Regions from separate parts of the Roseomonas sp. USHLN139 genome, predicted to be linked through region 1. Evidence: riboswitches for the same ligand, from Rfam matches in the RefSeq annotation. Region 1 holds a riboswitch; the other holds the start of a gene.
What was found. Region 1 has a riboswitch for cobalamin ahead of WFI16_RS16940 (ABC transporter substrate-binding protein). Riboswitches for the same ligand answer to the same signal wherever they lie in the genome.

Region 1 (15,472 bases):
GGCGAGCGCCATGCGCCGCTGCCCGCCCGCGACGCGACGCAGCCGCTGCCGCTGCTGTCCTTCGAGTTCTTCCCGCCGCGCACCGAGGCGCTGGAGCAGCAGCTCTGGTCCTGCATCGGGCGGCTGGCGCCGCTGCGGCCGCGCTTCGTCTCGGTGACCTATGGCGCCGGCGGCACGACGCAGGCGCGCACCCATGCGACGGTGGCCCGGCTGGCGCGCGAGACCGACCTGGTGCCCGCTGCCCACCTGACCTGCGTCGGCGCCACGCGCGCGGCGATCGACGAGGTCGCGCGCGGCTACTGGGAGGCGGGGGTGCGCCATATCGTCGCGCTGCGCGGCGATGCGCCGGCCGGCACCGACTATGCCCCGCACCCGCAGGGCTATGCCTATGCCAGCGACCTGGTCGCGGGGCTCCGGCGGATCGGCGATTTCGAGATCTCGGTCGCCGCCTATCCGGAGGTGCATCCCGGCGCCGCCAGCGCCCAGGCCGATCTCGACAATCTGAAGCGCAAGCTGGATGCCGGGGCGACGCGCGCCATCACCCAGTATTTCTTCGATACCGGCAGCTATCTGCGCTTCCTCGACCGCTGCCTCGCCGCCGGCATCACCGCGCCGATCGTGCCGGGCATCATGCCGGTCTCCAATTTCGCGAACGCCAAGAAATTCTCGGCGATGTGCGGCACCCGCGTGCCGGGCTGGCTCGCCGATCTCTTCGAGGGCACCGACGATGCGCCGGAGATCCGCCGCATCGTCGCCAGCATCGTCGCCGCCGAGCAGGTGCGCACCCTGCAGGCCAACGGCATCGACGAGTTCCATTTCTACACGTTGAACCGGCCGGAACTCACTTTGGCCATCGCGCATGTGCTGGGCGTCAGGGCGCCGGCGCCGCCTCCGCCCGGGTGATGATGTCGGCAAACCGCTGACGCACGCGGGGGGGAAGGCTTTCGGGCACGGCGGCGGCCGAAGGCTTCTCCGTCCCCACCTGCACGAGCATCACCATGCCCATGGCGTAATGCGGGATGCACTGGATGCCGTAGAAGCCGGGCGTGGTGAAGGTGACCTCGATCTCCTCGTTGATGCGGCCGCGGAAGGTCGCCGCGCCCTCCGGCCAGAAGCCAGGGATCGTCGCCGCGTTGTGCGAGACGTTGGTGGCGATGAACTTCACCGTGTCGCCCGGCGCGATCCGCAGGTAGTCGGGCTCATAGACCATGCCACCAGTGTCGTTGCGGTTCAGCATGCGGACCTCGTGCGTCTCGGCCATCGCGGGACGGGCCAGCAGCAGGGTGGCGGCGAGCGCCAGCATCATTCGCATCGGGAACAGCCTTCAGTCGAGCGGTTGGAAACGCAGGATCCGGCTGCCATCCGCCGGATCGGTGAGGAAGCTGGCGCGCACGCCGAAGACGTCGCGCAGCAGGCCGGGCGTCAGGATGTCCGCCGGCCGCCCCAGCGCCACCAGCCGGCCACCCTGCATCACCCCCAGCCGGTCGCAGCCCATCGCCTGGTTCAGGTCGTGCAGCGCGATCACCGTGGTGACGCCGAGCCCCGCCACCAGCCCGAGAATCCCGAGCTGGTGGTGGATGTCGAGATGGTTGGTCGGCTCGTCCAGCAGCAGGATGCGCGGCTGCTGGGCCAGGGCGCGGGCGATGTGCACCCGCTGCCGCTCGCCGCCCGAGAGGGTGATCCAGTCGCGCGCCGCGCGGTCGGCCATCTCGACCACCGCGAGGGCGCGCCGGACGATGGCATCGTCCTCGGGCCCCCAGGGCCGCAGCACGGAGAGGAATGGCGTGCGGCCGAGCTCCACCGCGTCGCGCACGGTGATGCGGTCGGCGGTCTCCGCCTGCTGCTCGACCAGGGCCAGCACCTGCGCCACCTCGCGCCGGCGCAGCGCCGACAGGGGGCGGCCATCGAGTAGCACGCGGCCGGCGCCCGGCGCCAGCACGCCGGCCAGCAGACGCAGCAGCGTCGACTTGCCGGAGCCGTTCGGGCCGATCAGGCCGAGGCGCTCGCCGGGCTCGACGCGCAGCGCGACCCGCTCGACGATGGGCTGGCCGCGGGCCGACCAGGACAGGTTCTCCGCCTCCAGCCTCATCTGACCGGCCTCCGCCGCACCAGGATCAGCGCGAAGACCGGCGCGCCGACCAGCGCGGTGACCACGCCGATCGGCAGCACCTGGCCGGGCACCGCGACGCGCGAGACCACATCGGCGCCGATCAGGAAGACCGCGCCGATCAGGGCGGAGGCCGGCACCAGACGGGCATGCCGGACGCCGACCAGGAAGCGCGCCGCATGCGGCACCACGAGGCCGACGAAGCCCACCGAGCCGACGATGCTGACCATCACCGCGGTGGCGAGCGCGGCCGCCAGGATCAGCAGCGCCTGCACCCGCTTCACCGGCACGCCGAGCGACAGGGCCGACTCGGCGCCGAAGGTGAAGGCGTCCAGCGCGCGCGCCTGCCACAGCCCGGCCAGCGTCACCGCCAGCGCCACCGGCACGGCGGCCCCGACATTGTCCCAGCGCGCGCCGCTGAGATTGCCGAGCAGCCAGAACATGATGCCGCGCGCCTGCTCGGCGCTGGCCGAGCGGGTGATGATGAAGGCGGTCAGCGCGTTGAACAGCTGCGAGCCGGCGATGCCGGCCAGCACGATCTGCCCCGCCGCGCGCGGTCCGGCGCCGCCGCCCGAGGCGCGCGCCAGCAGCGCCACCAGCAGGAAGGCCGAGAGCGCGCCGCCCAGCGCCCCGGCGGAGAGCGACACCGCCCCGGCGCCGAGGCCGGCCACCGTGACCAGCACCGCGCCGGTCGAGGCCCCGGCGGAAATCCCCAGCAGATAGGGCTCCGCCAGCGCGTTGCGCAGCAGCGCCTGCAGGATGACGCCGGAGACCGCGAGCGCAGCGCCGCAGCAGGCGGCGATGATCGCCCGCGTCAGCCGGTAGTTCCAGATGATGCCCTGGTCGATGCGGTCGAGGGCATGGCCCGCATCGAACAGCCGGTTGGCCAGGGTCTGCCAGACGCTGGCCAGCGGGATGGCGGTCTCGCCGATGCAGATGCCGGCCAGGATGGCGGCGGCCAGCACCAGCCCGATCCCGCCGGCCTGCAGGGCGCAGCGGGCCGCCAGCCTGGCGAGCGGCCGCGCCAGCGGGGTCACGGCCGCAGCTGGGCCATGGCCTCGGTCAGCGCCTCCAGCCCGCCGACCAGGCGGATGGTGGCCTGCATGGCATGGGCGTCGAGGATGACGATGCGGCCCTCGCGCACCGCGCGCATCTCCCGCGTCACCGGGTCGCCGCGCAGGAAGGCGAGCTTCTTCTCGACATCGTCGGCGGGGAAGCGGCGGCGGTCCATGCGGGCGATGACGAGAACGGACGGGTTGGCGCGGGCGATGCTCTCCCAGCCGACGGTCGGCCATTCCTCGTCCGACTGCACGACGTTGCGCAGGCCAAGCGTGCGCATCATGTAGCCGGGGATGCCCTTCTGGCCGGCCATGTAGGGGTCCATGTCCAGGTCGGCGCTGGAGAACCAGAAGGCGGCCGAGGCATCGGCCAGCCGCAGCGCCCGGGCGCGCGCCACGGCGGCCGCCTCGCGGGCGCGCAGATCGGCGACCAGCCTGGCGCCCTCGGCCTGGCGGTCGAAGATGGCGGCCAGCTGCTCGATGCCCTTGTAGATGGTGGCCGTGGTGAAGGGCGCCGTGCGGGTGCCGTCGGCGCCGACCAGGTTGTTCTTGCCCTCGCAGTCGGAGGGCATGATGTAGGTCGGCACGCCGAGCTCATGGAATTGCGGCCGGGTGCCGACCACGCCCTGGGCGCCGATCATCCATTCGAACTGGGTGGCGACCAGGCCGGGACGCCTGTTGATGACGGATTCGAAGCTCGGCGCGTTGTTGTCGAGCCGTGGCACGCGGTCGTTCTGCGCGGCGAATTCCGGCAGCACCGCGTTGAACCAGAGCGAGGTGCCGGCCATGCGCTCGCCGAGGCCGAGCGCATAGAGCGTCTCGGTCGCCGCCTGGCCGATGGTCACCACGTTGCGCGGCGCCGCCGGGAAGCGCAGCGTCTGGCCGCAATTCTCGACGGTCAGCGGATAGCCCGTGGATTGCGCGACGGCGGGCGCGCCGGCCAGCAGCGCGGCGCCGAGGCCCAGCGAGAAGACGCCAGGCAGGAAGAGGCCGCGACGCGCGCGGCCCTGCGGATAACGCATAGAAAAATCCTCCCCGGACACCCCGCCGGATGGGCTGTTGCACGATGCCGGCAGGTCTCCTGACTGGCGGGTCGACGCCCTCTCCGGCCTTCCCGGGATGGCTCCCAGTGGCGTGTTCGGAGCAGGCTCGCCGCCTACAGTTGCGGGGGCAGTTCCGGTTCGGGGCCCTGGCGGACCCCAGCGGATTCCCTTTTGATTCCTCTCGGAAACCGGCGCCGCCTGTCTAGCCGACGGCGCGGCGGGCCGGCAAGCGCGGGCGCGGCATCTCGGGCAGGATGGCGTCGCGCAGGGCCTGCAGCACCGGCGGCAGCGGGCCGGGGCCGAAGGGATCGGCCACCTCCACCGGGCGGCGGTCCTGCATGACGTAGCTGCGGTCGGCGAAGCCGCGCAGCAGCCGCAGGTCATGGGTGATGAACAGGAAGGCCATGCCGTGCTGTTCGCGCAGGCGCTTCAACAGGGCCAGCACCGTCGCCTGGGTCTCCAGGTCCAGGCTGTTCACCGCCTCGTCCAGCACCACCAGCCGTGGCCGCGTCGCCAGCGCGCGGGCGATGCAGAGCCGCTGCAGCTGGCCGCCGCTCATCCGGTGCGCCGGGCGGTCGAGCAGCGCGGCCGGCAGGTCGACCTCGGCCAGCAGCGCGGCGACGCGGTCGCGGCTGGCCTCGCCGCGGACGGTCAGCGGCTCGGCGACCACCTCATAGCCGGTGAAGCGCGGGCTGGTGGCGGCCTGCGGGTCCTGGAAGACCGCCTGGAGGGCGCGGCGGGTGTCCGGCGCCATGCGGCCCCGCGCATCGGTCAGCGGCGCGCCGTCGACCAGGATGCGGCCGGCATCGGGCCGTTCCAGCCCCAGCACCAGCCGGCCCAGCGTGCTCTTGCCCGAGCCGGTGGGGCCGAGCAGCGCCACGCATTCGCCGGCGCCGATGGTCAGCGTCGCGCCTTCCAGCACCGGGTGGCGGCGGCGTCGCGCAAAGATGCCGCCCTGGCGATAGGCGTGGTGGACGTCGTCGAGCCGCAGCAGCGTCATGCGTAGAGCGCCCGGTGCGCCGCGACCAGCGCCTGGGCGCGCGGATGCGCCGGGTCCTCGAACAGGCTTGTGGCGGATTGCAGCTCGACGATGCGGCCCTGGTCCATCACCGCCACCGTGTCGGCCAGGCGGGCGATAACCGAGAGATCATGGGTCACCAGCAGCAGGCCGATGCCGCGGCGCTGCACCAGCCCCTCCAGCAGGTCGAGCAGCCGGGCCTGCACCACCAAATCGAGATCGGTGGTCGGCTCGTCGGCCAGCAGGAACAGCGGGTCGCGCGCCAAAGCGAGGGCCAGCATCACCCGCTGCAGCATCCCGCCGCTGAGCTGCGAGGGGTAGAGCGGCGCGATCTCCCCCGGCCGCTCGAAGCCGACCTCGGCCAGCAGGGCCTGCATCTTCTCGCGCGCCGGGGCGCCGCGCAGCCCGTCGCAGGCGAAGGTCTCGAGGAAGTGGCGGCCGATGCTGACCAGCGGGTTAAAGCCGCCGCGCGGCGCCTGCTGCACCAGCCCGACGGTGCGGCCGCGCAGCGAGGCCGGCTCGACCGGCTGGCTGTCGAGCGCCACCAGCCCGGCGACCCGCCTGACCCCCGGCGGCAGCAGGTCGAGGATGGCCAGCGTCGTCAGGCTCTTGCCGCCGCCGCTGGGGCCGACCAGGCCGAGCACACGGCCGCGGCGCAGCGTCAGGCTGACATCGCGCACCAGCGCATGCCCGCCGTCATGCAGGTGCAGCGCGAGGAGGGAGAGGCTGCGCGGGCTCAATGCAGGTGGTCCGGCATGCCGGGGTCCAGCCGGTCGCGCAGCGCGTCGCCCAGCAGGTTGCAGCCCAGCACGGTCAGCAGGATGGCGGCGCCGGGCAGCAGCACCAGCAGCGGCGCCGCGCGGAAGAAGGGCCGCGCGTCGTTGATCATGATGCCCCATTCGGCGGCCGGCGGCGCCAGGCCGAGGCCCAGGAAGGAAAGTCCCGCCACATGCAGCATCCAGTGGCCGAGATCGAGGCTGGCCAGCACCGCCAGCGGCCCGGCCAGCGCCGGCAGCAGGTGGCGCCGCGCGATGGCCAGGCGCGACAGCCCGGCGATGCGGGCGGCGGCGATATGGTCGCGGCTCCGCAGCGACAGGGTGACGCCGCGCACCAGCCGCGCATACCAGGCCCAGTGGGAGAGCGCGATGGCGACGACGACATTGGTCAGGCCGGTGCCCAGCGCGCCGATCATGAACAGCGCCAGCACCAGGGTCGGCACCGTCATGAAGGCATCGCAGAGCCGCATCAGCACCGCATCCACCACGCCCCCCGCCAGCCCCGCCAGCAGGCCGACCGCGCAGCCGAAGCTCAGCACCAGCAGCAGGATCATCCCCACCGCACCGAACGAGGCCCGCGCACCCCACAGGAGCCGGGACAGCATGTCGCGGCCGAGATGGTCGGTGCCCAGCCAATGCGCGGCCGAGGGCGGCTGCAGCCGGCCGGGCAGGTCGGTCAGCGTCGGATCATAGGGCGCGATCCAGGGGGCGAGCGCCGCCGCCAGCAGCAGCAGCGCGACCAGCCCGGCGGCGGCCGGGATGACGAGGCGCTTCATGCCGCGCCCTCCAGCCGGATGCGCGGGTCGAGCCAGGCATAGGCGATATCGACCACCAGGTTGCAGAGCACGAAGATGGTGGTCATCACCAGGACGAAGCCCTGCAGCACCGGATAGTCGCGGTTGGCGATGGCGGCCAGCGCATAGCGGCCAAGGCCGGGCCAGCCGAAGACGCTTTCCACCACCATCGCGCCGCCCATCAGCTCGCCCAGATGCAGGCCGATGGCGGTCAGCGGCGGCAGCAGCGCGTTCAGCATGACGTGCCGCCCGATCAGAATCCGCCGCGGCAGGCCGCGGGCGCGGGCGAAGCGCAGATGCGGCTCGCCGAGCACGCCGAGCACCGAGGCGCGCACCAGCCGCAGCATGACGCAGGCCGACATGGTGGCGGTGGCCAGCGCCGGCAGGATGATGCTGGAGGGCCCGTCGCGGCCGATCGCCGGCAGCCAGCCGAGCGTGACGGCGAAGACCAGCACGAAGAGGAACCCCAGCCAGAAATTCGGCAGCGACACGCCGAGGAAGGAGATCGCCCGCGTCAGCTGGTCCGGCCAGCGGTCGCGGTGCAGCGCCGCCCAGAGGCCAAGCGGCACGCCCAGCGCGATGGTCACCAGCATCGCCGTGCCCGCCAGCTGCAGGGTCGCCGGCAGGTAATGCGCGATCTCCTCCAGCACCGGCCGCCCGGTGAACCAGGAGTCGCCCAGATTGCCGCGCAGCGCCCCGGCCAGCCAGGCGAGGTATTGCGCCGGGATCGACCGATCGAGGCCGAGCTCGGCGCGCGCCAGGGCGAGCGCGGCATCGGTCGGCGGGATCTGCGCCAGGCGCAGATAGTCCAGCGCCGGATCGCCGCGGCCGAGCCGCAGCATGGCGAAGAAGCCGAAGGACAGGAACAGCAGCAGCGGCAGCAGGCTGGCCAGCCGGCGCAGGGCGAAGCGCAGCATCGGGTCAGACGCGCCCGATCAGCTCGAAGGGAATGTCGGTCTGCGTCGCGCCGAACGGCACCCTGCCGAGTTCCCGGCGATGGACGATCTTGTTGGTCAGGAAGGAGACCGGGAAATACACCGCCTGCTCGTGCAGGGTGGTCAGCAGCCAGCGGTATTCCCCGGCCCGCGCCGTCTCGTCGGTGGTGGTCAGCACGCCGGTGATGCGGCGGTCGATCTCTGCCTTCATCGCCAGGCCGCGCTGCGCCTGGTAGTCGGCATGCGCCGGCGCCCGCATCGAGCCCATGAAGGCATGCGGGTCATAGGGCGCGCCCCAGGTATCGCCGAAGATCATGCCGAATTCGCCGGAACGCTGGCGGCCCTGATAGGTGCCGGCATCCTCGCCGATCAGTTTTCCTTCGATGCCGATCCGGGCGAGGTCGCCCTGGATCGCCTCGGCCAGCGCCTTCTGCAGCGCGTCGCTGCCGGTGAAGCAGAGGTCGAGGCTGAGCGCCCTGCCCTCGCGCATCCGCACCCGGCCGCCGGCGGGCAGCCGCCAGCCCGCCGCCTCCAGCCGGGCGATGGCGGCGGCGCGGTCGAAGGCGGGGGCGCGCAGGCCGAGATCGGTATAGGGGAAATTCGTGGCGAACAGCGTCTCGGCCGCCGGCTCGCTGTCGAGCAGGACGTGTTTCACCAGCGCGGCGCGGTCGATGCCCTGGGCGATGGCCTGGCGGACGGCAAGGTCATCGGTCGGGAAGCGGGCGGAATTCACCGCCAGCAGCCGTGTCGCCAGCGGCGGCGAGACGGCGGTGACGAAGCGCCGGTCGGCGGCGAAGCGGCGGAAGCTGTCGCCATCCAGCTGGTCGGTGCCATAGGCCAGGTCGATCTCGCCGGCTTCGAGCGCCAGCGCCCGCGCATTGCTGTCGCCCACCACCCGCACCAGCACCTCCTCCAGCGCCGGCGGCGCGCCCCAGTAATGCGGGTTGCGGCGGAACAGGTCGTGCCGGCCGCGGCTGGTCTCGGCCAGCAGCCAGGGGCCGGTGCCGATCGGCGCCGCCAGGCTGCCATCCGGCCGCAGCGCCGCCGGCGAGGCGAAGCGCAGCGGCCGCGGCAGGGCGAGTTCCGGCAGGGCCGGATAATAGGCGCCCTTCAGCCGCAGCCGCACGGTCATCGGATCGAACGCCTCGACGCCCTCGATCCGCTCGACCAGCGCCAGCCAGGCGTGACGCGGGCGGTTGGCCAGCACCGCCTCGACATTGGCGACCACCGCCGCCGCGTCGAAGGGCGTGCCGTCGGAGAAGCGCACGCCCGGCCGCAGCGCGAAGCGCCAGCTGCGGCCATCCGGCTCCAGTTCCCAGGAGGTCGCCAGGCCAGGCGCCAGGCCGCCGCCCTCGACATAGCGCACCAGTGGCTCGTAGAGCATGGCTTGCGCATACATCTGGTTCGGCGAATAGAGATGCGGATGCAGCGGCCCGGCATGGCTGGGCCAGGAGAAGACCAGCCGCTTCCCGGCCGGCTGCGCGCGCGCTGTCCCGGCGGTCGGTACCGCCAGAGAGGTTGCCAGGGCGGGTGTCGCCAGGAGGGGCAGGCTTTGCAGCAGGCGGCGACGCAGCATCCGGCGGGTTCCTCGATCCGGCGCGTATGCTAATTTCGGCGAAACGTCATATCAACAGGCGGAATCGGACCGGCATGCAGCGGATCACCATCACCCTGGACGAGGATCTGCTGCAGGCGGTCGATGCCGCCTCGCCGCCCGGCGGCAACCGCTCGGAGACCATCCGCGACCTGCTCCGCGCCGGGCTGCGCCAGGCCGAGGCGGAGCGCCCGCCGGAAGGCCGCTGCGCCGCCGCCATCGCCTATGTCTACGACCACCACCGGCGCGAGCTGCCGGAACGGCTGACCAGCGCCTTCCACGACCATCACGACCTGTCGGTGGCGACGCTGCATGTGCATCTCGACCACCACAACTGCCTGGAGGTCGCCGTGCTGAAGGGCGAGGGCGCCGAGATCCGCCGCTTCGCCGAGGCCGTGACCGGCCAGCGCGGCGTCCGCCACGGCCGCCTGCTGGTGGTGGCGCCGGATACGATGGGCCACCACCACCACGGGGAATGAGGCCGCAACTTTCCTTCGGCGTGCCGAGCGGCTAGTCAGCCGCCCGCCGAACTGCCTCGGCCTGCACAGGATTGTTTGTCAATGCGTCCGTTCCACCTGGCCTTCCCCGTCTCCGACCTGGAGGCCACCCGCCACTTCTATGCCGAGGTCATGGGCTGCGCGATCGGCCGCGAGAGCCCGGGCAAGTGGATCGACTTCGATCTCTATGGCCACCAGATGTCGGCGCACCTGCTGCCCGACGCGCCGCGCGCCCCGGTGCGCGGCGGCGTCGACGGCGATGCCGTGCCGATCCCGCATTTCGGCGTGGTGCTCGACATGCCGGCCTGGCGCGAGCTGGCCGCGCGGCTCGAGGCCGAGCCCTCCACCGTCTGGTGCCTGAAGCCGAAGATCCGCTTCGAGGGCCAGCCGGGCGAGCAGGCGACGCTCTTCGTCCTCGACCCCTCCGGCAATGCGCTGGAGTTCAAGGGCTTCACCGACGACGCGGCGATCTTCGCGGCGCAGCCGGCGCTCGCCGCCGTCTGATCAGGCGCCCGGCAGCGCCGCCGGCTGCTCGTCCTTCAGGGCGACGCCGGTCAGGCGGCGCTGCCGCGCCTCGGTCATCAGCCAGGCCAGCTTGGCCGAGGCCGCCTGGTAGGACAGCCCGCCCGAGAGGTGGATGTTCGAGATGCAGTTGCGGGCAGCATCCCGGAGCCCTGGCTTCGGCCCCCAGGTCAGGTAGACGCCGAGGCTGTCGGCCACCGACAGGCCCGGCCGCTCGCCGATCAGCATCACCGCCAGCTCCGCCCCGAGCGCCGCGCCGATCTCGTCGCTCAGCGCCACGCGCGCGCCGGTCGCCACCACCACCGGCGCCAGCTTCCAGCCCGGCAGCCTGGCGACCGTCGCCTCCCAGAGCGGCACGGCATGGCGCTGCACGGCGGTGGCCGAGAGCCCGTCGGCGATGATGAAGACCGCGTCCCACTGCCCCGCCGGCAGCGCGGCGCGGCTGTCCTCGGCCAGCCTCCGGCCGAGATCGGGGCGGCGCAGATAGAGGCCGCGCTCCACCGCCCGGCTCTGCACGAGATGGTGCGGCGTGCCGCCCAGCCCGGCCAGGATGGCCGGGATGTCGAGCGGCGCATGCACCGCGTCGCGCGCCCGGGCATGCGCCAGCTGGAAGGCCAGCACCGCCTGCAGCGGCGGCGCGTCGCCGGCGCGGCCCAGGCCGATGCGGGCCGGCGTCGCCTGGCGCAGCCGCGCCCAAGGGTCGGTGGCGGGGTCGGTGGCAGGATTGGCAGGGGTGTCGGTGGTCATCGTCCGGCTCCGCTGTCGCAGGAGCGCCAGCTTGCCGCAGCCGGCTTGCCGGGACCAGGGGCCGGGGCCAGGATCATGCCCCGATCAGCACGAGGCCCCGCCATGTATGCCAGCATTCGCGGCACCAGGATCTTCTTCGATATCGAGGGCGCCGGGCTGGTGCCCGACGGCCCGGCCATGCGGCAGCGGCCGGTGGCCTTCATCCTGCACGGCGGACCGGGCGGCGACCATAGCGGCTTCAAGCCGGCCTTCTCGCCCTTGGCCGCGCGGATGCAGCTGGTCTATGTCGACCATCGCGGCCAGGGGCGCTCGCAGAAGGGCGACCCGGACGGCTATACGCTGGACGAGAATGTCGAGGACCTGGAGGCGCTGCGCCAGTATCTCGGCATCGAGACATTCGTCTCGATCGGCACCAGCTATGGCGGCATGGTGTCGATGGCGCATGCCGCGCGCTATCCGGACAGCGTCTCGCACCTGATCGCCATCGTCACCGCGGCGCATGGCGGCTTCCGCCAGGCGGCCGAGCGGATCGTCGCCGCGCGCGGCACGCCCGAGCAGCAGCGGGTGAGCGCCATGCTGTGGGACGGCGCGCTGGATACGGTGGAGAAGCTGAAGCACTACTACGCCGTGATGGGGCCGCTCTATTCGGTGAAGGGCCAGGATCCGGCGGCCGGCGCCGATGCCCGCGCCCGCACCCTGCACGAGCCCGCCGCCCTCAACCGCGCCTTCGGCCCCGGTGGCTTCCTGCGCGACTACGACATCCGCGACGAGTTGGCGAAGATCACGGCGAGGACGCTGATCCTCGCCGGGCGGCATGACTGGATCTGCCCGCCGGAATTCTCGGAGGAGATCCACCGGCTGATCCCGGGCAGCGCGCTGCGCATCTTCGAGCACAGCAGCCACTCGATCCGCGCCGACGAGCCCGAGGCGCTGCTCGACGCGATCACCGGCTTTGTCGGCCGCTAGCCTCTGGGATAGCTGCTGGAGAAGATCTCGGCCACCGGCGGGTGGCCGAGGGTGCGCTGCGGGTAGCGCGAGACCAGCCGGTCGAACTGCGCCTGGGCGCGGGCGGCATCGGCCAGCTCGTCGACGCCGGGGATGACGCGGTCGCGCATCACCCAGCGGCCGTCGATCATCACGTCGCGCACGTCGCGGCCCTGGCCGGCCACCATCAGCGTCTGCACCGGGTCGATCACCTGGCCATGCTGCGGCCGGCCGAGCTCGACCACGATCAGATCGGCCCTGGCGCCCGGCTGCAGCCGGCCGAGATCGTCGCGGCCCAGCGCGATCGCCCCGCCCAGCGTCGCCGCGTCCAGCATGTCCTCCGAGCGGCAGGCGGTCGGCGAGCCCTCGGCGATCCGCGCCAGCATCAGCCCGAGCTGCATATTGAGAAAAAAGTCCGGCGGCGCGGTGTCGGTGCCGAGCCCGATATTGATGCCCAGGGCCCGCAGCTTCGGAAACGACCGCAGCATGCTGCCGCCGCGCGCCATCACCAGCGGGCAATGCACGATACTGGCGCCCGACTGCGCGATGATCTCCAGGTCGCGGCCGGGGCGGGCGATGCCAGGGCTGTCATTGGTCCAGACGCCATGCGGCAGCAGCACGCCGGGGCGCAGGAAGCCCAGGCTGTCCAGCCATTCCGGCGGCGTCATCCCGCGCAGCCGCAGCACCGTCTGGTATTCCAGCAGGCTCTGGCAGCAATGCAGACGAACGGGCACGCCGAGCTCGCGGCCCGCCTCGGCGGTGCGGCGCAGCAGCGCGGGCGTGCAGGTCTCGATCCGGTCGGGGGTCAGCATGGCGGAGACCAGCCCGCCGCCGCGCCCGGCCTGGTCGCGGCAGAAGCGGAGGGCGTTGTCCAGCTCGGCCAGCCCGCGCGCCTCGTCGAAATATTCGCTGATGGCGCCGGCCTCGTCGACCAGCAGGTGGCCGGTGCGATAGGCCGGCCCCAGCCAGACGCGCAGCCCCAGCGCGATGGCCGCCTCGGCCGCCGCCTCGAATTCCTCGACGGTCTCGCCCCATTCCCGATAGAACAACGACGAGATGGGCAGCGCCGAGGTGACGCCGTTGCGGATCAGCTGCGCGAAGGCGTGCCTCTTCTGGAAGGCCAGTTCCTCCGCCGAGTACATCTCGGCCGGGCCGGCCTCCTGGTAGCTGCGCGGCCAGACCCGCCCCTTGCGCCAGCCGGGCTGGTTGTCCAGCGCCAGGATGGTGGTGTCGAGATCGGCCAGCGCATCCAGGTCGATGAAGCCCGGCGCGATCAGCGCCTCGCCGGCGTCGAAGCGGGCATCGACCGCGCCGGGAAAGTGCCGGCCGGCGAAAAGGATGCGGTCGCCCTGCACCACCAGCTCGCCATCGCGCAGCAGCTGGTGCCGGCCCTCCGCATGGCCCAGCACCCAGCGGGCGGTCAGCAGGGTGCGGGGCGCCGCGCTCACGGCGCGTCGACCAGGGCGCGGCCGGCGCGGGCGACGACGCGGCCGCGCTTGACCACCAGGCGGCGCTCGGGGCGGTTGACCACCGCCTCCGCCAGGGTCTCGCCATCGACCAGCACGAGATCCGCCTGGCAGCCCTCGGCGACGCCGTAATCCTGCAGGCGCATCGTCCCGGCGCCGCCGGTGGTGCAGACGGCCAGGGCCAGTTCCACCTCCGGGTCGGTGCGGAAATTGTTGCGCAGGCCGAGCAGCATGGCGCGCTCCAGCATGTCGCCATTGCCATAGGGGCCCCAGCTGTCGCGGATGCCGTCATTGCCGGCGCAGATGCGGATGCCGCGCGCGGTCAGCTTCGCCACCGGCGGCACCGGCCGGCTGGCCGAGCCGGTCGACATGATGGCGATGTCCAGCGCCGCGATCTCGTCCAGCAGCCCGTCGACCATCGCCGTGTCGGGGTCGCCCAGGCAGAAGGCATGGCTGATTACCACCTGCCCCTGCATGCCGAGCGCGCGGGTGCGCTCGAAGATCAGCTCCATGCTGAAGGCGCCGAGCAGCCCGGCCTCGTGCAGGTGGATGTCGACCGGCCTGCCGAAGCGCTGGGCGAGCTCGAAGACCGCGTCCAGATGCCCCTTCGGATCGCGGTCGATGCCGCAGGGATCGAGGCCGCCGACCACCTCGCTGCCCAGCTTCATCGCCTCCGCCATCAGCTCCAGCGTGCCGGGGCGGACCAGCAGGCCGGATTGCGGGAAGGCGACGATCTCCACATCCATGACGTCGCGGTAGCGCTCGCGGGTGGCCAGCAGCCCCTCGATGCCGGCCAGGCCCACCACGGTATCGACATCGACATGGGTGCGGATATGCGTCGTGCCCTTGGCCAGCGACTGCACCAGCTGGCGGGCCGATTGCCGCGCCGGGTCAATGCCCAGCGCCTGGCGGTTCTGCCGCTCATTGTCGATCTTGTCGATCAGCCGCGGCCCCGCGCCATTCGGCACCCAGCGCATGCCCCAGAGCGTCTTGTCCAGATGGGTATGCGCCTCGACCAGGCCGGGCAGCAGCAGCGCGTCCCAGCCATCCTCGACATGGACACCGTCGGGCGGCGTCTGGTCGGGCGCGATGCGGGCGATGCGGCCGCCACGGATCAGCACGTCGGTGCTGGCCCCGCCCATCGGGCGGACGGTCTTCAGCAGCAGGTCCTGGGAGGATGCAGGGGACATGGCCGGCTCCGTCACAAAAAATGTTCAACAATTTCCCGCAGTATTGTATGCAATCCGTGGGGCCGGCAATGGCGATCTTGTTCCGGCGCCACCCTGTTCCGCGCCCTTCGACCGCCAGCCCCTGCCCGGATGACCGAGAACCCGCCGAAGAACTCCCGCGCCGCCGCGATCCACGAGGCCCTGCGCCGCGCCATCCTGGAACAGGCCCTGGCGCCCGGCGCCAAGCTGCCGGAGGACCTGATCGCCAGCCAGTTCGGCGTCAGCCGCACCCTGGTGCGCGAGGCGCTGGGGCGGCTGGCCGGCGAGGGGCTGGTCGAGCTGCGGCACAACCGCGGCGCCAGCGTCGCCGCGCCGAGCCTGGCCGAGGCGCGCGACGTCTTCGCCATCCGCCGCGCCATGGAGCTGCTGGCCGTCGACGCGCTCTGCGGCCGGCTGGAGCCTGCGCAGGAGGCGCGGCTGCTGGCGCATGTCGAGGCCGAGGCGGCGGCGCAGCCGCTGGGCGATGCCACCTCGATCCGGCTGGCCGGGGAATTCCACCTGCTGCTGGCCGAGCTGACCGGCAATGCCCTGCTGCAGCGCTATGTCACCGAGCTCGCCTCGCGCTGCTCGCTGATCCTGTCGCTGTATGGCCGGCCGCATTCGGCCGATTGCGCGGTGGAGGAGCATCGCGCGCTGATCGCGGCGCTGCGCGCGGGCGACGCCCCCGCCTGCCGCGCCCTGATGGAGCACCACCTGGATGCG
Region 2 (15,472 bases), on a different contig from region 1:
CGGCCCGGTCGCAGCGCAACCTTCGAGGATGCGCCATGGCGCCCCGCCGGGACGCCATGGTGTCGCCTGGGGTGAGGTGCTGCCGGCCAAACGGCCAACAGAACAGAAAAATCCCGGGGAATCATTCCCCTGGCCTTCAGACCGCCTTGCGCGCCTGCCCCATGAACACGCCCACCTCGGCGCTGAGGCGCTCGGCCTCCCCCGACAGCCCCACCGCCGAGTCGCGCATCTCCGTCGCGGCCCGGTCGGTCTGGCTGGCGGCGAGCCGCACCGCCTCGATGTTGCGGGCCACTTCCGCGGTGCCCTCGGCCGATTGCTGGACGCTGCGGGCGATCTCGGCGGTGGCGGCGCTCTGCTGCTCCACCGCGGCGGCGATGGCGGTGGCGACCTCGTCGGTCTCGCGCACCGTCGCGCCGATGTTGTTGATCGCCTCGATCGCCTCGGCCAGCGCCTGCTGCATGGCGCCGATCTGCTGGGTGATCTGGTCGGTCGCGCGCGCCGTCTGGTTGGCCAGGCTCTTCACCTCGCCGGCGACCACGGCGAAGCCCTTGCCCGCTTCGCCCGCACGGGCGGCTTCAATCGTGGCGTTCAGCGCCAGCAGGTTGGTCTGCGCGGCGATGCCGTTGATCAGCTGCACCACCTCGCCGACCTGCTGGGCGGCGCCGTTCAGCCCGGCCACCGTGCCATTGGTCTGCTCCACCGCGCCCACCGCCGAGCGGGCGATCTGCGAGGCGCGGCCGACCTGGCGGGTGATCTCCGCCACCGAGGAGGAGAGCTGGCGGGCGGCCACCGCCACGTTCTGCGAGCTGGCCTCGGCCTGGTGGGTGGCGGCGGCGGCGGCCTCGGCGCGGGCGCTGGTCTGCTCGGCGGTGCCCGACATCGCCTCGGCATTGCCGCGCAGCGTGGTCGCCGCCGTCGCGACATTGGCGATGACGCCGCCGACCCCGCGCTCGAAACCGTCGGCGAAGGTGCCGAACTCGGCCGCCTTGGCCTCCATCAGCCCGGCGCCGGCATTCAGGTCGCGCGCGGCGGTGCGGAAGCTGCCCGGCAGGCCGCGCAGCAGCACCTTGCGGTAGTAGCGGCCGGAGGTGGCCGCGCGCATGGCGCCGGCGGATTCGCGGACGAAGGCGTCGGTGATGTCCAGCATGGCGTTCACCGCGCCCTGCAGCCGGCCCAGCGGGCCCGGTGCGCGCAGCTCCAGCACCCGCGCCTCGAGCTCGCCCAGGGCGGCCGCCTCGCAGACCGCGGCGGCGCGCAGCATGGCCGCCTGCTGGCGCGCCAGCGCGAGGCCGGTCCAGCCGGTGGCGGCGAGCGTGGCGAGCGCGGGGGCGAGCGCCACCCAGCCGCCCTCGCCCAGGGTCAGGCCGGCCAGGGTCGCGCCGGCGCCGAGCGCGGTCGCGCCCAGCGGCAGCCGGGGATCAGAGAGAAAAGACGAAGCGTTCATAGCTCACCCCCTGCTGGGCCAGGAGCTGCTGCAGCGCCGTGCCGCCCTGCTGCATGCCCTGCTTGCGGTCGGGGCTCGCGGCCTCGGCGCGCAGCAGCTGCTGGTAGATCGGCTGGATGCGGGCCACCTGCGCCGGGTCCGGCCTGCGGCGGTTGGAATGGTAGCCGATGACGGTGCCACGGGCGTCGCGGGTCGGCGTCGCATGGGCGAAGACCCAGTAGTGGTCGCCATCCGCCGCCAGGTTCAGCACGTAGCCGAAAAATTCCTCGCCCTTCAGCAGCGTGTCCCAGAACAGCTTGAAGACGCAGCGCGGCATGTCGGGGTGGCGCACCAGGCTGTGCGGCGCCCCGATCACTTCCCGCGGCGTATATTTGGAAACACGCATAAAGACGTCGTTGGCGTAGAGGATGCGGCCCTTGGGGTCCGTCTTGGTGACGATCAGTTCTTCCTCGCCCAGCGGGGCTTCCCGACCGGTCGGGGTCACTTTTTTTCTGGACATCTGCCTGGGATGCTTTCGCGTCGTCTTTGATCTGCCGGGCGGACCATAGGCGAAGAATTGTTAACCATTTCCTAGACGGATCTTTGGCGGAGGCCCGCCCGCCGGCGGCCGGGCGGCGCGTTTGACACCCGGGCGCGCCGCCGCCTAGGACAGGATCGATGGTCCTTCCGAAGGGAAGGTGAAAAGGGAACGCGGTTCCCGGGGTGGCCCGCCAGGGCGGCTCTGCAATCCGCGGCTGCCCCCGCAACTGTGTGCGGAGAGCGCCTGGCCGACATGCCACTGGGGGTTTCCCTGGGAAGGCCGGCCCGGCGCGTTCGATCCGTGAGCCAGGAGACCTGCCATCGCCAGCGGATCGTGCCACCGGGCGGGGTGCCTCGGGACGGCAGCGGGATGCCGGGAGCGAATCCCGGCATGTCGACCCGGCTCGTCATGGCCCGGGCGGTCGATGCACCTCATGCGGTCCCCTGCGGGCCGCCGCGACAGGTGCCCGATGCGCGACGTCCCGCCGCTCCTTCCTGCCCGCTCCGCCCCGCCGGTCCGCCGGAATCGCGGCCCTGCAACCCGCAGCCGGGGCTTGGCGTTAGCGCCGGCGATGTGGCCTGCGCACGAGGTCGTGAGGGGACCGGGCGCGCGGGTCGGCTTTGGCGGGGGGATTCCGCATGGGCGGGACCATACGATTCGCGGCGGTGCTGCTGGCCGCCCTGCTGCTGGCCGGCGGCGGGCGCTGGTATGCCTATGTGACCAACAGCAGCAGCCCCTACGACGAGGTGGGCACGGCGCTGAACGGCTACATGCCGGCGCCGCTGCGCGGCTGGGGCTGCGGCAGGCTGCGCGCCAGCTTTCCGGGCGCCAACATGCCCCCGCTGGGCTGCCAGCGGCCCGACCAGCCGAACAGCTGGCGGGACGTCTGATCCTTCGGTCCGTGCTGCGCGGCGGTGCCGCGCATGGCTGACCTCCCCGTCCTGACCGCCCTCCCTGTCCTCACCGTCTGCACCAGCTGCCGCGCCGGCCAGACCCTGGCCGAGGGCCAGACGCCGCCCGGCCGGCTGCTGCACGACGCCCTGGCCGAGGCGCTGGGCGCGCATCCCGCGCCGCCGCTGGCGCTGCGCGGCGTCGCCTGCATGGCCGCCTGCAGCCGCGGCTGCACCGCCGCCATCGCCGCGCCGGGCAAGTGGACCTATCTGCTGGGCGGGCTCGGCCAGGACCAGGTGGACGACCTGCTGACCTATGCCGCCGCCTATGCCGCGCATGCCAGCGGGGCGCTGCTGCCCTCCCGCCGGCCCGAATCGCTGCGCGGCGCGGTGATCGCGCGGCTGCCCGACCTGACCGAACCCCCCGCCAAGGACACCGCCGCATGAGCGACCTGCAGAAGATCCCGGCCACCATCGTCACCGGCTTCCTCGGCGCCGGGAAGACCACCCTGGTGCGCCACCTGATGCAGCATGCCGGCGGCCGCCGCATCGCCATCATCGTCAACGAGTTCGGCAGCCTCGGCATCGACGGCGACACGCTGAAGAATTGCGGCATCCCCGGCTGCGAGGAGGAGAACATCGTCGAGCTGGCGAATGGCTGCCTCTGCTGCACCGTCGCCGACGACTTCCTGCCCACCATGCAGGCGCTGATCGAGCGGCCGAACCCGCCCGAGCACATCCTGATCGAGACCTCGGGCCTGGCCCTGCCGAAGCCGCTGATCAAGGCCTTCAACTGGCCCGGCATCCGCTCCCGCGTCACCGTCGACGGGGTGGTCACCGTGGTCGACGGCCCGGCGGTGGCCGAGGGCCGCTTCGCCGACGACCCGGAGGCGGTGGCGGCGCAGCGCGCCGAGGACCCCTCGCTCGACCACGACAACCCGCTGGCCGAGGTCTATGAGGACCAGATCAATGCCGCCGACCTGGTGGTGGTGAACAAGGCCGACCTGCTGGATGCGGCGGCGCTGGCGGCGCTGCGCCAGGAGATCGCCGCCCGGCTGCCGCGCGCGGTGAAGGTGGTGGCGACGCGCGAAGGCGCGCTGGAGCCGGCGGTGCTGCTCGGCCTCAACGCCGCCGCCGAGGACGACCTGGCCGCCCGCCCCTCGCACCACGATGCCGAGGATGGCGCGCACGAGCATGACGATTTCGATTCCATGCTGCTGGTGATGCCGGAGTTCCCCTCCCCCGAGGCGCTGATGGCCCGCCTGCAGGCGGCGGCCGAGGCGCATGACATCCTGCGCCTGAAGGGCTTCGTCCGGATCGCCGGCAAGAAGGCGCGGCTGGCGGTGCAGGGCGTCGGCCGCCGCTTCCGCCACAGCTACGACACCGACTGGGTCGACAACCGCGAAGGCCATCTGGTGGTCATCGGCGAGACCCATATGGACCGCGAGGCCATCGCCAAGATGATTCTAGGCTAAGCTGGCACGACGTCCGCCCGCCCATCGAGGCGGGCGGCCAGGACAGAAAAATGCATCTGGTGGTTCGCGAGCGGCGGGGGCTGGACGAGGTCGAGGGCGTGGTCGAGCTCGGCCAGGCCCCGGCCGACCTCATCTTCCTGTCTTTTGCCGACAGCGATCTGGGCGCGGCCGCCGTCGCCTGGCAGGGCCTTGCCGTCCCGCGGCCGAGCCTGCGCCTGGCCAATCTGGCGCAGCTGGCGCATCCCATGTCGGTCGACCTCTATGCCGAGGCGACCCTGGCAGAAAGCCGCTGCCTCGTGGTGCGGCTGCTGGGCGGCCTCGACTACTGGCGCTACGGCGCCGAGGAAGTTTCTGCTCTGGCCCGGCGCGAGGGCATCCCGCTCGCCCTGCTGCCCGGCGACGGCCGCGCCGATCCCCGGCTTGCTGCCCTGTCCACCATGCCGGAGGCGATCCTGGCGCGGCTGGACGGGCTGTTCTCGGCCGGCGGCCCGGAGAATGTCGCGGCGGCGCTGCGCCTCGCGCGGCATGCGGCGGGGCTCGGCCCGGATGACGGCGCCACACCGGCCCCGCTGCCGCTGGCCGGCGAGCACGGGCTCGGCGCCGAGGAGGCCGCCCCCAACGCGGTGATCCTGTTCTACCGCTCGCATCTGCTGGCCGGCGACATCGCGCCGGTGCTGGCGCTGGCGGCGGCGCTGCGGGCGCGCGGGCTGCGGGTGCGCGGCCTGTTCGTGGCCAGCCTGAAGGAGCCCTCCGGCGCTGGCCTGGTGTCGGATCGCCTGGCCGCCTGGCAGCCGCGCGTGGTGCTGAACGCCACCGGCTTCGCCGCCCGCCAGGACGGCGTCTCGCCGCTGGAGGCCGCCGGGGCGCCGGTGCTGCAATTGCTGCTGTCCTCCTCGCCGCGCGACCTCTGGCAGGGCTCGAGCCGCGGGCTGTCGCAGACCGACCTGGCGATGCAGGTGGTGCTGCCGGAGCTGGATGGCCGGCTGCTGACCGGCGCCATCGGCTTCAAGGCCCCCGCCGCCGCGATCGAGGGCCTCGGCTATCTTCCCCAGCGGTCGCAGCCGGATGAAGGGGGCGTGGCGCTCGCCGCCGAGCGGGCGCTGGGCTGGGCGCGGCTGGCCGGGCTGCCGCGCGGCGAGCGGCGCGTCGCGGTGCTGCTGTCCGACTATCCGGCGGTGGGCGGGCAGGCCGGCCATGCCGTCGGCCTCGATTCCTTCGCCAGCCTGTCGGCGCTGCTCGGCGATCTGCGCGAGGCCGGCTACGATCTCGGCGGGGCGCCGCTGCCCGCAAGCCTGGCGAAGCCGCTGACGGAGGCCGCGCCGGCGCCCTTCCTGTCGCTGGCCGACTACGAACGGAAATTCGCGGCACTGCCGGCGCCGCTGCGCGAGGCGGTCACCGCCGCCTGGGGCCTACCGGCCGGCGATCCTGCGCTGCACGGAGAGACATTCGTCCAGCGGCATCTGCGAATGGGAAAAACGGTCATCGCGGTGCAGCCGGATCGCGGCAGCGCGCTGGACCGCAGCGCCGGCTACCACGATCCCGACACGCCGCCGCGCCATGGCTTCATCGCCTTCTATCTCTGGCTGCGCGGCCAGGCCGATGCGCTGGTCCATCTCGGCACCCATGGCACGCTGGAATGGCTGCCCGGCAAGGCGGCGGCGCTGTCGGAAAGCTGCGCGCCGCAGGCGCTGCTGGGCGGGCTGCCGATGCTCTATCCCTTCATCGTCAACAATCCGGGCGAGGCCGCCATGGCCAAGCGCCGGCTGGGCGCGGTGACCATCGGCCATCTGACGCCGCCGCTGCGCGCCGCCGGCCACCATGGCGCGGCCTCCGAGCTGGAGCGGCTGATCGACGATTATGCCGCCGCCGACGGCCTCGACCGCCGCCGCACTGCCCTGCTCCGCCGCGACATCCTGGAGCGCGCCGCTGCCGCCGGGCTGCTGGACGAAGGAAACATCCCGCGCGACCTGCCGGAGGAGGAGACGCTGGCCCGGCTGGATGCCTGGCTCTGCGACGTGAAGGAGATGCAGATCCGCGACGGGCTGCATGTCTTCGGCCGCGCCCCTGATCCCGACCGTGCCGCGCTGCTGGAACAGACCATCGCCGCCGGCGCGCCGGGCTTCGACCGTGCCGCCCTGTCCGCCAGCCCGGCGGCCGAGCGCGATGCCGTCCTGGCGGGCCTCGATGGCCGCTTCGTCGCCCCCGGCCCGGCCGGCGCCCCCAGCCGCGGCCGCGCCGATGTGCTGCCGACGGGAAGGAATCTCTTCGCCATCGACCCGCGCGGCGTGCCGACCCGGGCCGCCCTGGTGCTGGCCGGCAAGGCCGCCGAGGAGCTGCTGCGCCGCCACCGGCAGGAGCAGGGCGACTGGCCGCGGCGCATGGTGATCGACCTCTGGGGCAGCGCGAGTTTGCGCACAGGCGGCGAGGAACTGGCGCTCGCCCTGCTGCTGCTCGGCGCCAAGCCGGTCTGGGACGAGGCCTCCGGCCGCGTCACCGGCATCGAGATCCTGCCACTGGCCGAGCTCGACCGGCCGCGCATCGACGTGACGCTGCGCATTTCCGGCCTGTTCCGCGATGCCTTCGCGGCGCAGATCTCTCTGTTCGATGAGGCTGTCCGCGCCATCGCCGCGCGCGACGAATCCGCCGAATGGAACCCGCTGGCCGAGGCGGCGCGCGGGCTGCAGGGCGCCGCCCAGCGCCTGGCCACCGCCCGCATCTTCGGCGCCGCCCCCGGCAGCTACGGCACCGGGCTGGAGGACCGGCTGGCCAGCGGCCGCTGGGACGACCGCGCCGCGCTGGGCCGCGCCTGGCTGGAAGGCTCCGCCACCGCCTTCGGCAAGGGGCTGGAGACCGCCGCCCCCGAGGCGCTGGCGGCGCGCGTCGCCGCCGCCGATGCCTTCCTGCATGCCCAGGACCATGCCGAGATCGATCTGCTCGAGAGCCCCGACTACGCCGCCCATGCGGGGGGCTTCGCCGCCGCCGCGGCGCTGCTGGGGGGTTCCCCGGTGCTCTACCACGCCGACACGGCGACGCCGGACCGGCCGAAGCTGCGGCGCGTGGAAGAAGAAATCGCCCGCACCATCCGCGGCCGCGCCGCCAACCCGGCCTGGATCGCCGGGATGCGGCGGCACGGCTATCGCGGCGCCGCCGAGATCGCCCGCTCGATCGAGGCGCTGCATGGTTTCGCCGCGACGCTGGGCCAGCGCTTCGACCGGCAGTTCGACCTGCTGTTCAGCGCCACACTGGGCGATGCCGAGACCCGCGACTTCCTGGCCCGCGAGAACCCCGCGGCCCTGGCGGCGCTGCGGAAGCGTTTTTCGGAAGCCCGCGACCGCGGGCTCTGGCATCCGCGCCGCAACGATGTCGCCGAAAGCCTGGACGGATGAGCGCGGTGAAGGGCTGGTGCCCCAGCCTCTTCGCGCCGATGCTGTCGGGCGACGGGCATCTGCTGCGGGTCCGACCGTTCTCCGCCCGCCTCTCGGCGGCGCAGGCGCGCGGCATCGCGGCGCTGGCGCCGGGCGCGATCGAGCTGACCAACCGCGGCAATCTGCAGCTGCGCGGCCTCGCCGCGGATCAGCTGGAGCCGGTGGCGCAGGCGCTGCTGGCCGCCGGCCTCGCCTGGCCCGATCCGGCGGAGGAGGGGCGGCGCAACCTCTGCACCCCGCCGCTGCCCTTCGACGATCGCGGCTGGATCGCCGTGCTGGAAGCCCTGCTGCGGGGGGCCACCGGCCTGGCGGCGAAGTTCGGCATCGCGCTGGACAGGCCGGACCAGCCCGGGCCTGATTCGGATATCCGCGTGACGCTGGGGGATGGCGCCGTCTGCCGGCTGCAGTCCGGCGATGCCGCCGCCCCCGCCACGCCGGCCAGCGTCGCGGCGCTGGTCCGGAACTTCGCCGCCACCGGCCACAAGCGGATGCGCGACGCGGTGGCGGCGCAGGGCGCCGGCTTCCTGCTGGCCGCCGCCGGGATGACGCCCTGCCCCGACGCCGCCCCGCCCGGCCCGCCGCGCGCCCTGCTGGGGCCGCTGGAGCAGGCCTTCGGCATGGCGCCCCGCTTCGGCGTGCTGGCGCCGGCCGATCTCGTCACCCTGGCGGCGCTCGCCGAACGGCATGGCGATGGCTGGATCCGCGTCGCCCCCACCCGCTCGCTGCTGATCGCCGGGGTGTCCAATCCCGAGGCCATCGCCCTGCCCCCACCCTGGATCACAACCGAACAGAATCCATGGCGGCGGGTGGTGGCCTGCCCCGGCCTCGACGGCTGCGCCAGCGGCGAGGCGGCGACGCGGCGCGATGCCGAAACCCTGATGGCCCAGGGCTGGCAGCCGCCGCCGGGCTTGCTGCATCTCTCGGGTTGCGCCAAAGGCTGCGCCCATCCCGCGGCTGCCGCGGCGGTGCTGGTCGGCCAGGCGGGGCGCTATGCGCTGGTCCGCCAGGGCCGCGCCGGCGACCCGCCGCTACGCCAGGGATTGACCCTGGCCGAGGCGGCGGCGGAGCTGGACCAGCGATGAGCTACGACTACATCCGCGACGGCGCGGCCATCTACGAGAAGTCCTTCGCCACCATCCGGGCGGAGGCCGAGCTTTCCTCCTTCACCCCGGCCGAGGCGCGGGTCGCGGTCCGCGTCATCCATGCCTGCGGCCAGGTCGAGGTGGCGCGCCACATCCGCTTCCACCCGGGCTTCGTCGCGGCGGCCGAGGCGGCGCTGCGGCGCGGCGCGCCGATCCTCTGCGACGCCAAGATGGTGGCCCAGGGCATCACCCGCCCGCGCCTGCCCGCCACCAACGAGATTCTCTGCACGCTGGACGCGCCGGGGGTGCCGGAACGCGCCAGGGAAATCGGCAATACCCGCTCCGCCGCCGCCATGGATCTCTGGGGCGACAGGATGGGTGGCGCGGTGGTGGCCATCGGCAATGCGCCGACCGCGCTGTTCCACCTGCTGGAGCTGCTCGATGCGGGGGCGCCGCCGCCGGCCGCCGTCATCGGGGTGCCGGTCGGCTTCGTCGGCGCGGCCGAATCCAAACAGGCCCTGGCCGAGGACAACCGCATCCCCTGGATGATCGTCGAAGGCCGGCTGGGCGGCAGCGCCATGGCGGTGGCCGCCATCAACGCCCTGGCGCAGGAGAAGGAATGAGCGGCACGCTGCATATCCTGGGCGTCGGCCCGGGCGATCCGGAGCTGGTGACGCTGCGCGCCGCGCGCCTGCTGGGCGCGACCGGGACTTACGCCTTCTTCGCCAAGCGCGGCCGCCTCGGCCATGCGCGCCGCATCGCCGCGCCGCACCTGAACCCGGCGGCCGAGGAGCTGCGCTTCGACTACCCCTTCACCACCGACCTTTCCGTGGACGACCCGCGCTATGCCGAGGGGATGGCGCGCTTCTACGACGGCTGCGCCGCGACGGTGGCGACCCGGCTGGCCGCCGGCCAGGATGTGGCGCTGCTCTGCGAGGGCGATCCCTTCCTCTACGGCTCGGCGATGTATCTGTTCGACCGGCTGCGGGCCGCGCACCGGGTGGAGGTGACGCCGGGCATCACCGCCATGGCCGGCTGCTGGTCGCGCGCCGGGGTGCCGATGGTGCATGGCGATGATTCCCTGTCGGTGCTGCCGGCGACGATGCCGCTCGACGAACTGACCGCGGCGCTGCGGCGTTGCGACGCGGCGGTGGTGATGAAGCTCGGCCGCAACCTGCCGAAGCTGCGTGCCGCCCTGGCGGCCAGCGGCCGTGGCGAGGGCGCCGTCTATGCCGAGCGCGGCACCATGGAAGACGAGATCATCCTGCCGCTGGCCGCGCGCGACGACAGCCCCGCCCCCTATTTCTCCCTGGTGCTGATCCCCGGCCGGCGGGGCGTGCGATGAGCGGCTGGCTGCGCGTCATCGGCCTGGGCCCCGGCGCGGCGGGGCTGCGCACGCCGGAGGCCGAGGCGGCGCTGGCCGAGGCCACCGATATCCTCGGCTACGGCCCCTATGTCGGCCGGGTGAAGCCGCGCCCCGGCCAGCGCCGGCACGAGACCGACAACCGCCAGGAACTGGACCGCGCCCGCCACGCGCTGTTCCTGGCCGAGGAAGGGGCGAAGGTCGCGGTCGTCTCCTCCGGCGATGCCGGCGTCTTCGCCATGGCCAGCGCCATCTTCGAAGCGGTGGAGGCCGGACCTGCGGAATGGCGGTCGCTCGACATCGCCGTGCTGCCCGGCATTTCCGCGATGTTCGCCGCCGCCGCCCGGCTGGGCGCGCCGCTCGGCCATGATTTCTGCGCGATTTCCCTGTCGGACAATTTGAAGCCCTGGGAGCTGGTGGAACAGCGGCTGGCGGCGGCGGCCGGGGCGGGCTTCGTCATCGCGCTGTACAACCCGATCTCGAAAGCACGCCCCTGGCAGCTCGGGCGCGCCTTCGAGCTTTTGAAAAAGATCCTGCCGGGGACGGCGCCGGTCGCCTTCGCCACCGCGGTGTCGCGGCCGGAGGAAAAGCTGCTGCTGACGACGCTGGCCGAGGCCAATGCAGAAAACGCCGACATGCGCACCCTGGTGATGGTGGGCAGCGCCGCCAGCCGGCTGATCGCGCGCGGCGCGGGCGCGCGGCCCTGGCTCTACGCGCCGCGCTCGGCCAGGCCGTGAAGCCAGGCCAGCGCGCCCGCGACGTCGCCCACCACGGCCAGGCCCGCTGGCCGGGCGGGACGCGCCAGCAGCCGCAGCGGCAGGCCGAGGCGCCGCGCGGCCTCCAGCTTGGCGGCCGTCGCCGCGCCGCCGGAATTCTTGGTGGCGAGCAGGTCGATGCGGTGGTCGCGCAGCAGGGCCAGCTCGTCGTCGAGCGCGAAGGGGCCGGTCGCGGTGACCAGGGTGGCGTCGGGCGGCAGCAGCTCGGGCGGCGGCGGGTCGACGCTGCGGATGACGTAGTGGTGCCAGGGCGCGGCCCGGAACGGCGCCAGCTCCTTGCGGCCGATGGTCAGGAAGATTCTTTTTGGCGTCTCGCCCAGGGATTCCACGAGGGCCGGCATGTCCGCGTATTCCCGCCAGTCGTCGCCGGGCTGCGCGCACCAGGCCGGGCGGTCGAGGCGCAGCAGCGGCGTGGCCGTCGCCTGCGCCGCCGCCGCGGCGTGGCGGGTCATCTGCGCGGCGAAGGGATGCGTGGCATCCAGCAGCGCTTCGATGCCCGCCTCGTGCAGATAGCGGACAAGACCCTCGACCCCGCCGAAGCCGCCGATGCGGGTCGGCAAGGGCTGCGGGCGCGGCGACCGGGTGACGCCGGCCAGCGACAGGGTCGCCTGAAAACGCGCATCCCCGGCCAGGGCGCGGGCGAGCGCCGCGCCCTCGGTCGTCCCTCCCAGCAGCAGAACCCGCATAGACCCCCGCCATGACCACACCCTGGCTGACCATCCTGGGCATCGGCGAGGACGGCGTCGAGGGCCTGTCCCCGCTGGCCGCCCGCCTGCTGCGCGAGGCGCCGCAGGTCTTCGGCGCGGCGCGGCAGCTCGCCCTGGCGGCACCGCTGATCCGGGGGGCGACCACCGCCTGGCCGTCGCCGATGTCCGAGGGGATTTCGGCGTTGCTGGCGCGGCGGGGTCAGCCGACGCTGGTGCTGGCCTCGGGCGATCCCTTCTGCTTCGGGCTGGGGGCGACGCTGTCCCGCCATCTGGCGCCGGGCGAGTTCCTGTCGGTTCCGGCGCCCTCCGCCTTCGCGCTGGCGGCGGGGCGGCTGGGCTGGGCGCTGCAGGACTGCTCCACCATCTCCTTCTGCGGCCGGCCGCTGGCGCCGCTGCGGCTGCTGCTGCAGCCGGGGGCGCGGATCCTGGCGCTGTCGGCCGATGCCGCGACGCCGGCGGCGGTGGCGGCGATGGTCACCGGCCTCGGCTTCGGGCCGTCGCGGATGGTGGTGCTGGATGCGATGGGCGGCCCGCGCGAGACCCGCTGGGAGGGCGTCGCCGAGCATTTCGATGGCACGCCCGACGCGCTGAACCTGGTGGCGCTGGAGGTGGTGGCGGGGCCAGGGGCTGCCGTGCTGCCGCTGGCCGCCGGGCTGCCGGAAGAATGTTTCGAGCATGACGGGCAGATCACCAAGCGGGAGGTGCGGGCGGTGACGCTGGCCGCCCTGGCGCCGCGGCAGGGCGAGCTGCTGTGGGACATCGGCTGCGGCAGCGGGTCGGTCGCCATCGAATGGCTGCTGCGGCATCCGTCGATGCGGGCCATCGGGGTGGAGCCGCGCGCCGACCGTGCGGCGCGGGCCGCGCGCAACGCGCTGGCGCTGGGCGTGCCCGGGCTGCGGCTGGTCGAGGCTGCCGCGCCTGACGGGCTGGCCGGGCTGGAGGCGCCGGATGCGGTCTTCGTCGGCGGCGGCGGCGGTCGCGCGGGCGTGCTGGAGGCGGCCTGGGCTGCGCTGCGGCCCGGGGGACGCCTGGTCGTCAATGCCGTGACGATCGAGACCGAGGCGGTGCTGCTGGCCGCGCATGCGCGCTGGGGCGGCAGCCTGGTGCGGCTGGGTGTCGAGCGGCTGGATCGCGTGGGGGCGCTGCACGGTTATCGCCCGGCGATGACGGTGGTGCAGTATGTGGTGGAAAAGCCGGCGGGGTCCGGGGGGATACAATCCCCCCGGCGGGGAGGTCCAGGAGGGGCGGCGCCCCTCCTGGCCACCGCCGGCCTGGGCTTGCGCCCCTCTGCCGATGCCGCTGCTTTGGTCGCCATCGTCCGCCGCGCCGAGGGGTTGAGCGGCTGTCGCGTGGTGTCCCTCTCCGTTCCCGATTTCCGCGACCTGCCGGTGGTGGCCGAGGCCGCCGACCGGCTGGGGGTTTCCCTGCAGCTGGTCTCCAGGGCGCGGCTGATGGCGGTGCAGGACCGCTGTCCCACGAAGTCGGAGGCGGCGCAGCGGGCGATCGGCATCGCCTCGGTGGCCGAGGGCTGCGCGCTGGCGGCGGGCGGCGCGCTGCTGCTGAAGCGGATCGATGGCGAGGGGGTGAGCTGCGCGCTCGCCAGCACGGAGGAGCCGGCATGACGGTGCATTTCATCGGCGCCGGCCCGGGGGCGGCGGATCTGATCACCCTGCGCGGGCGGGACCTGCTGGCGGCCTGCCCGGTCTGCCTCTATGCGGGCTCGATCGTGCCGGCGGCGCTGCTGGCGCATTGCCCGGCGGGGGCGCGGCTGGTCGACACGGCGCCGCTGGACCTGGACGCCATCGAGGCCGAATACGTGGCCGCCCATGCGGCGGGCCAGGACGTGGCGCGGCTGCATTCCGGCGACCTGTCGATCTGGTCGGCGGTGGCCGAGCAGATCCGCCGGCTGCAGCGGCACGGCATCCCCTATACGCTGACGCCGGGGGTGCCGGCGTTTTCCGCCGCCGCCGCCGCGCTGGGGCGGGAGCTGACGGTGCCGGGCGTGGCGCAGAGCCTGGTGCTGACGCGGGTCTCGGGCCGCGCCTCGCCGATGCCGGCGGGCGAGACGCTCGAAGGTTTTTCGGCAACCGGCGCGACGCTGGCCATCCACCTGGCGATCCATGCGCTGCCGTCGATCATGGCGCGGCTGACGCCCTTCTATGGCGCCGACTGCCCGGTCGCCATCGTGGTGCGCGCCTCCTGGCCGGATGAGCGGGTGCTGCGCGGTTCTCTGTCGGATATCGAGGCGAAGCTGGCCGCGGAGCCCGCCGAGCGGACCGCGCTGATCCTGGTCGGGCGCTCGCTGGAGGCAGCGGATTTCCGCGAGAGCGCGCTCTACAGCCAGGACTACCAGCGGCGGTTCCGCGGCGCGTGAGGCGGTCAGGCCCGGGCCAGCAGGGCCCCATCGCGGTCGAAGAGCGCGATGTCCACGGCGATGCCGGTGCCCTCGACGGCGGCGGCCGCGGTCGCCCGGGCGGCGGTCGCCACGGCCTGGGGCAGCGCGACGCCTTCCGCGGCGGCGAGCGAGAAAGCCTCGAGCGCCGTGTTGGCGCGAGCGATGCGGGCGGCGAGCGCCGCGTCGGCGCCGTGCTGCTGCGCCAGGCCAGCGAGCGCCGCGAGATCGACGGCGCCGCGGCGCGAATGCAGGTCGAGCCGGCCCTGCGCCAGCTTGGTCAGCTTGGCGAGCCCCCCGGCCACGGTGACGCGCGGCACCGGATGGGCGCGGAGATATTTGAGCATGCCGCCGACGAAATCGCCCATGTCGATCAGCGCCTGCTCGGGCAGGCCGTAGAGCGCCTGGACGGCGGATTCGGAGGTCGCGCCGGTCGCCCCGGCCAGATGCGGCAGGCCGGCCGCGCGCGCCACGTCGATGCCGCGATGGATCGAATGGATCCAGGCGCTGCAGGAATAGGGCATGACGATGCCGGTGGTGCCCAGCACCGACAACCCGCCGAGGATGCCGAGGCGCGGATTCATGGTGCGCTCGGCCAGCCCTTCGCCGCCGGGGATGGCGATCTCCACCTCGGCATCGGCCGCGCCGCCGGCGAGCTCGGCCAGGGCGGCGGCGATCATGGCGCGCGGCACCGGGTTGATGGCGGGCTCGCCGGGCGGCAGCGGCAGGCCAGGCAGGGTGACGGTGCCGACGCCCTCGCCGGCGCGGAACACCAGGCCGGCGCCGGGCGGCAGCTTGCGCACCGTGGCGCGGATCAGCGCGCCATGGGTAACGTCCGGGTCGTCGCCGGCATCCTTCACCACGCCGGCCGTGGCGCGGCCATCGGCCAGGAAGCCGGCTTCGGCCAGGGCGAAGGCCGGGCGCTCGCCGCGCGGCAGGATGATCTCGACCGGGTCGGGGAAGTCGCCATGCAGCAGCGCGGCATAGGCGGCCTTGGCCGCCGCCGTGGCACAGGCGCCGGTGGTCCAGCCCCGGCGCAGCGGTTGATCGGGCTGCGGCACAAGGTGAGCTTTATCCCCCTGCCCGGCCGCTGTCATCCGCGGGCTCGGCCATGACCCGGCTGGAGGCGCTGACGCTGCTGACCGGCCGGCCGCCGCCGGTGCTGGCGCCCGGCCATGTCTGGCTGGTCGGCGCCGGCCCGGGCGATCCGGGGATGCTGACGCTGGACGCGCTGGCGGCGCTGGCCCAGGCCGAGCTGCTGCTGCACGACGCGCTGATCGACCCGCGCATCCTGGCGCTGGCCCCCGATGGCGCCGAGCGGCTGGTGATGGGCAAGCGCGGCGGCCGGCCCTCGGCGCGGCAGGACGACATCACGCAGCGGCTGATCGACGAGGCGCG

Region 2: it holds a riboswitch for cobalamin, as region 1 does, so the genes downstream of both, WFI16_RS22165 (hypothetical protein) here and WFI16_RS16940 (ABC transporter substrate-binding protein) in region 1, are expected to answer to the same signal.

The regions. Positions count from the first base shown of each region.
Region 1 is NZ_JBBCWY010000006.1:41,493-56,964, forward strand. It holds gene metF (methylenetetrahydrofolate reductase [NAD(P)H]) at 1-903, shown strand, start outside; gene WFI16_RS16925 (pseudoazurin) at 872-1,312, opposite strand; gene WFI16_RS16930 (ABC transporter ATP-binding protein) at 1,325-2,089, opposite strand; gene WFI16_RS16935 (FecCD family ABC transporter permease) at 2,086-3,144, opposite strand; gene WFI16_RS16940 (ABC transporter substrate-binding protein) at 3,141-4,187, opposite strand; cobalamin riboswitch at 4,220-4,416, opposite strand; gene WFI16_RS16945 (ABC transporter ATP-binding protein) at 4,411-5,208, opposite strand; gene WFI16_RS16950 (ATP-binding cassette domain-containing protein) at 5,205-5,966, opposite strand; gene nikC (nickel ABC transporter permease subunit NikC) at 5,963-6,778, opposite strand; gene nikB (nickel ABC transporter permease subunit NikB) at 6,775-7,713, opposite strand; gene nikA (nickel ABC transporter substrate-binding protein) at 7,718-9,307, opposite strand; gene nikR (nickel-responsive transcriptional regulator NikR) at 9,382-9,804, shown strand; gene WFI16_RS16975 (VOC family protein) at 9,886-10,326, shown strand; gene eutC (ethanolamine ammonia-lyase subunit EutC) at 10,327-11,091, opposite strand; gene WFI16_RS16985 (alpha/beta fold hydrolase) at 11,194-12,057, shown strand; gene WFI16_RS16990 (amidohydrolase family protein) at 12,054-13,523, opposite strand; gene WFI16_RS16995 (amidohydrolase family protein) at 13,520-14,731, opposite strand; gene WFI16_RS17000 (GntR family transcriptional regulator) at 14,861-15,472, shown strand, end outside.
Region 2 is NZ_JBBCWY010000010.1:27,688-43,159, forward strand. It holds gene WFI16_RS22155 (methyl-accepting chemotaxis protein) at 137-1,444, opposite strand; gene WFI16_RS22160 (PAS domain-containing protein) at 1,419-1,928, opposite strand; cobalamin riboswitch at 2,086-2,300, shown strand; gene WFI16_RS22165 (hypothetical protein) at 2,603-2,854, shown strand; gene WFI16_RS22170 (DUF1636 domain-containing protein) at 2,888-3,301, shown strand; gene cobW (cobalamin biosynthesis protein CobW) at 3,298-4,329, shown strand; gene cobN (cobaltochelatase subunit CobN) at 4,380-7,715, shown strand; gene WFI16_RS22185 (hypothetical protein) at 7,712-8,836, shown strand; gene WFI16_RS22190 (precorrin-8X methylmutase) at 8,833-9,459, shown strand; gene WFI16_RS22195 (precorrin-2 C(20)-methyltransferase) at 9,456-10,181, shown strand; gene cobJ (precorrin-3B C(17)-methyltransferase) at 10,178-10,936, shown strand; gene WFI16_RS22205 (cobalt-precorrin-6A reductase) at 10,909-11,661, opposite strand; partial or broken gene cbiE (precorrin-6y C5,15-methyltransferase (decarboxylating) subunit CbiE) at 11,673-12,887, shown strand; gene WFI16_RS22215 (cobalamin biosynthesis protein) at 12,867-13,304, shown strand; gene cobM (precorrin-4 C(11)-methyltransferase) at 13,301-14,056, shown strand; gene WFI16_RS22225 (cobalt-precorrin-5B (C(1))-methyltransferase) at 14,062-15,171, opposite strand; gene cobA (uroporphyrinogen-III C-methyltransferase) at 15,186-15,472, shown strand, end outside.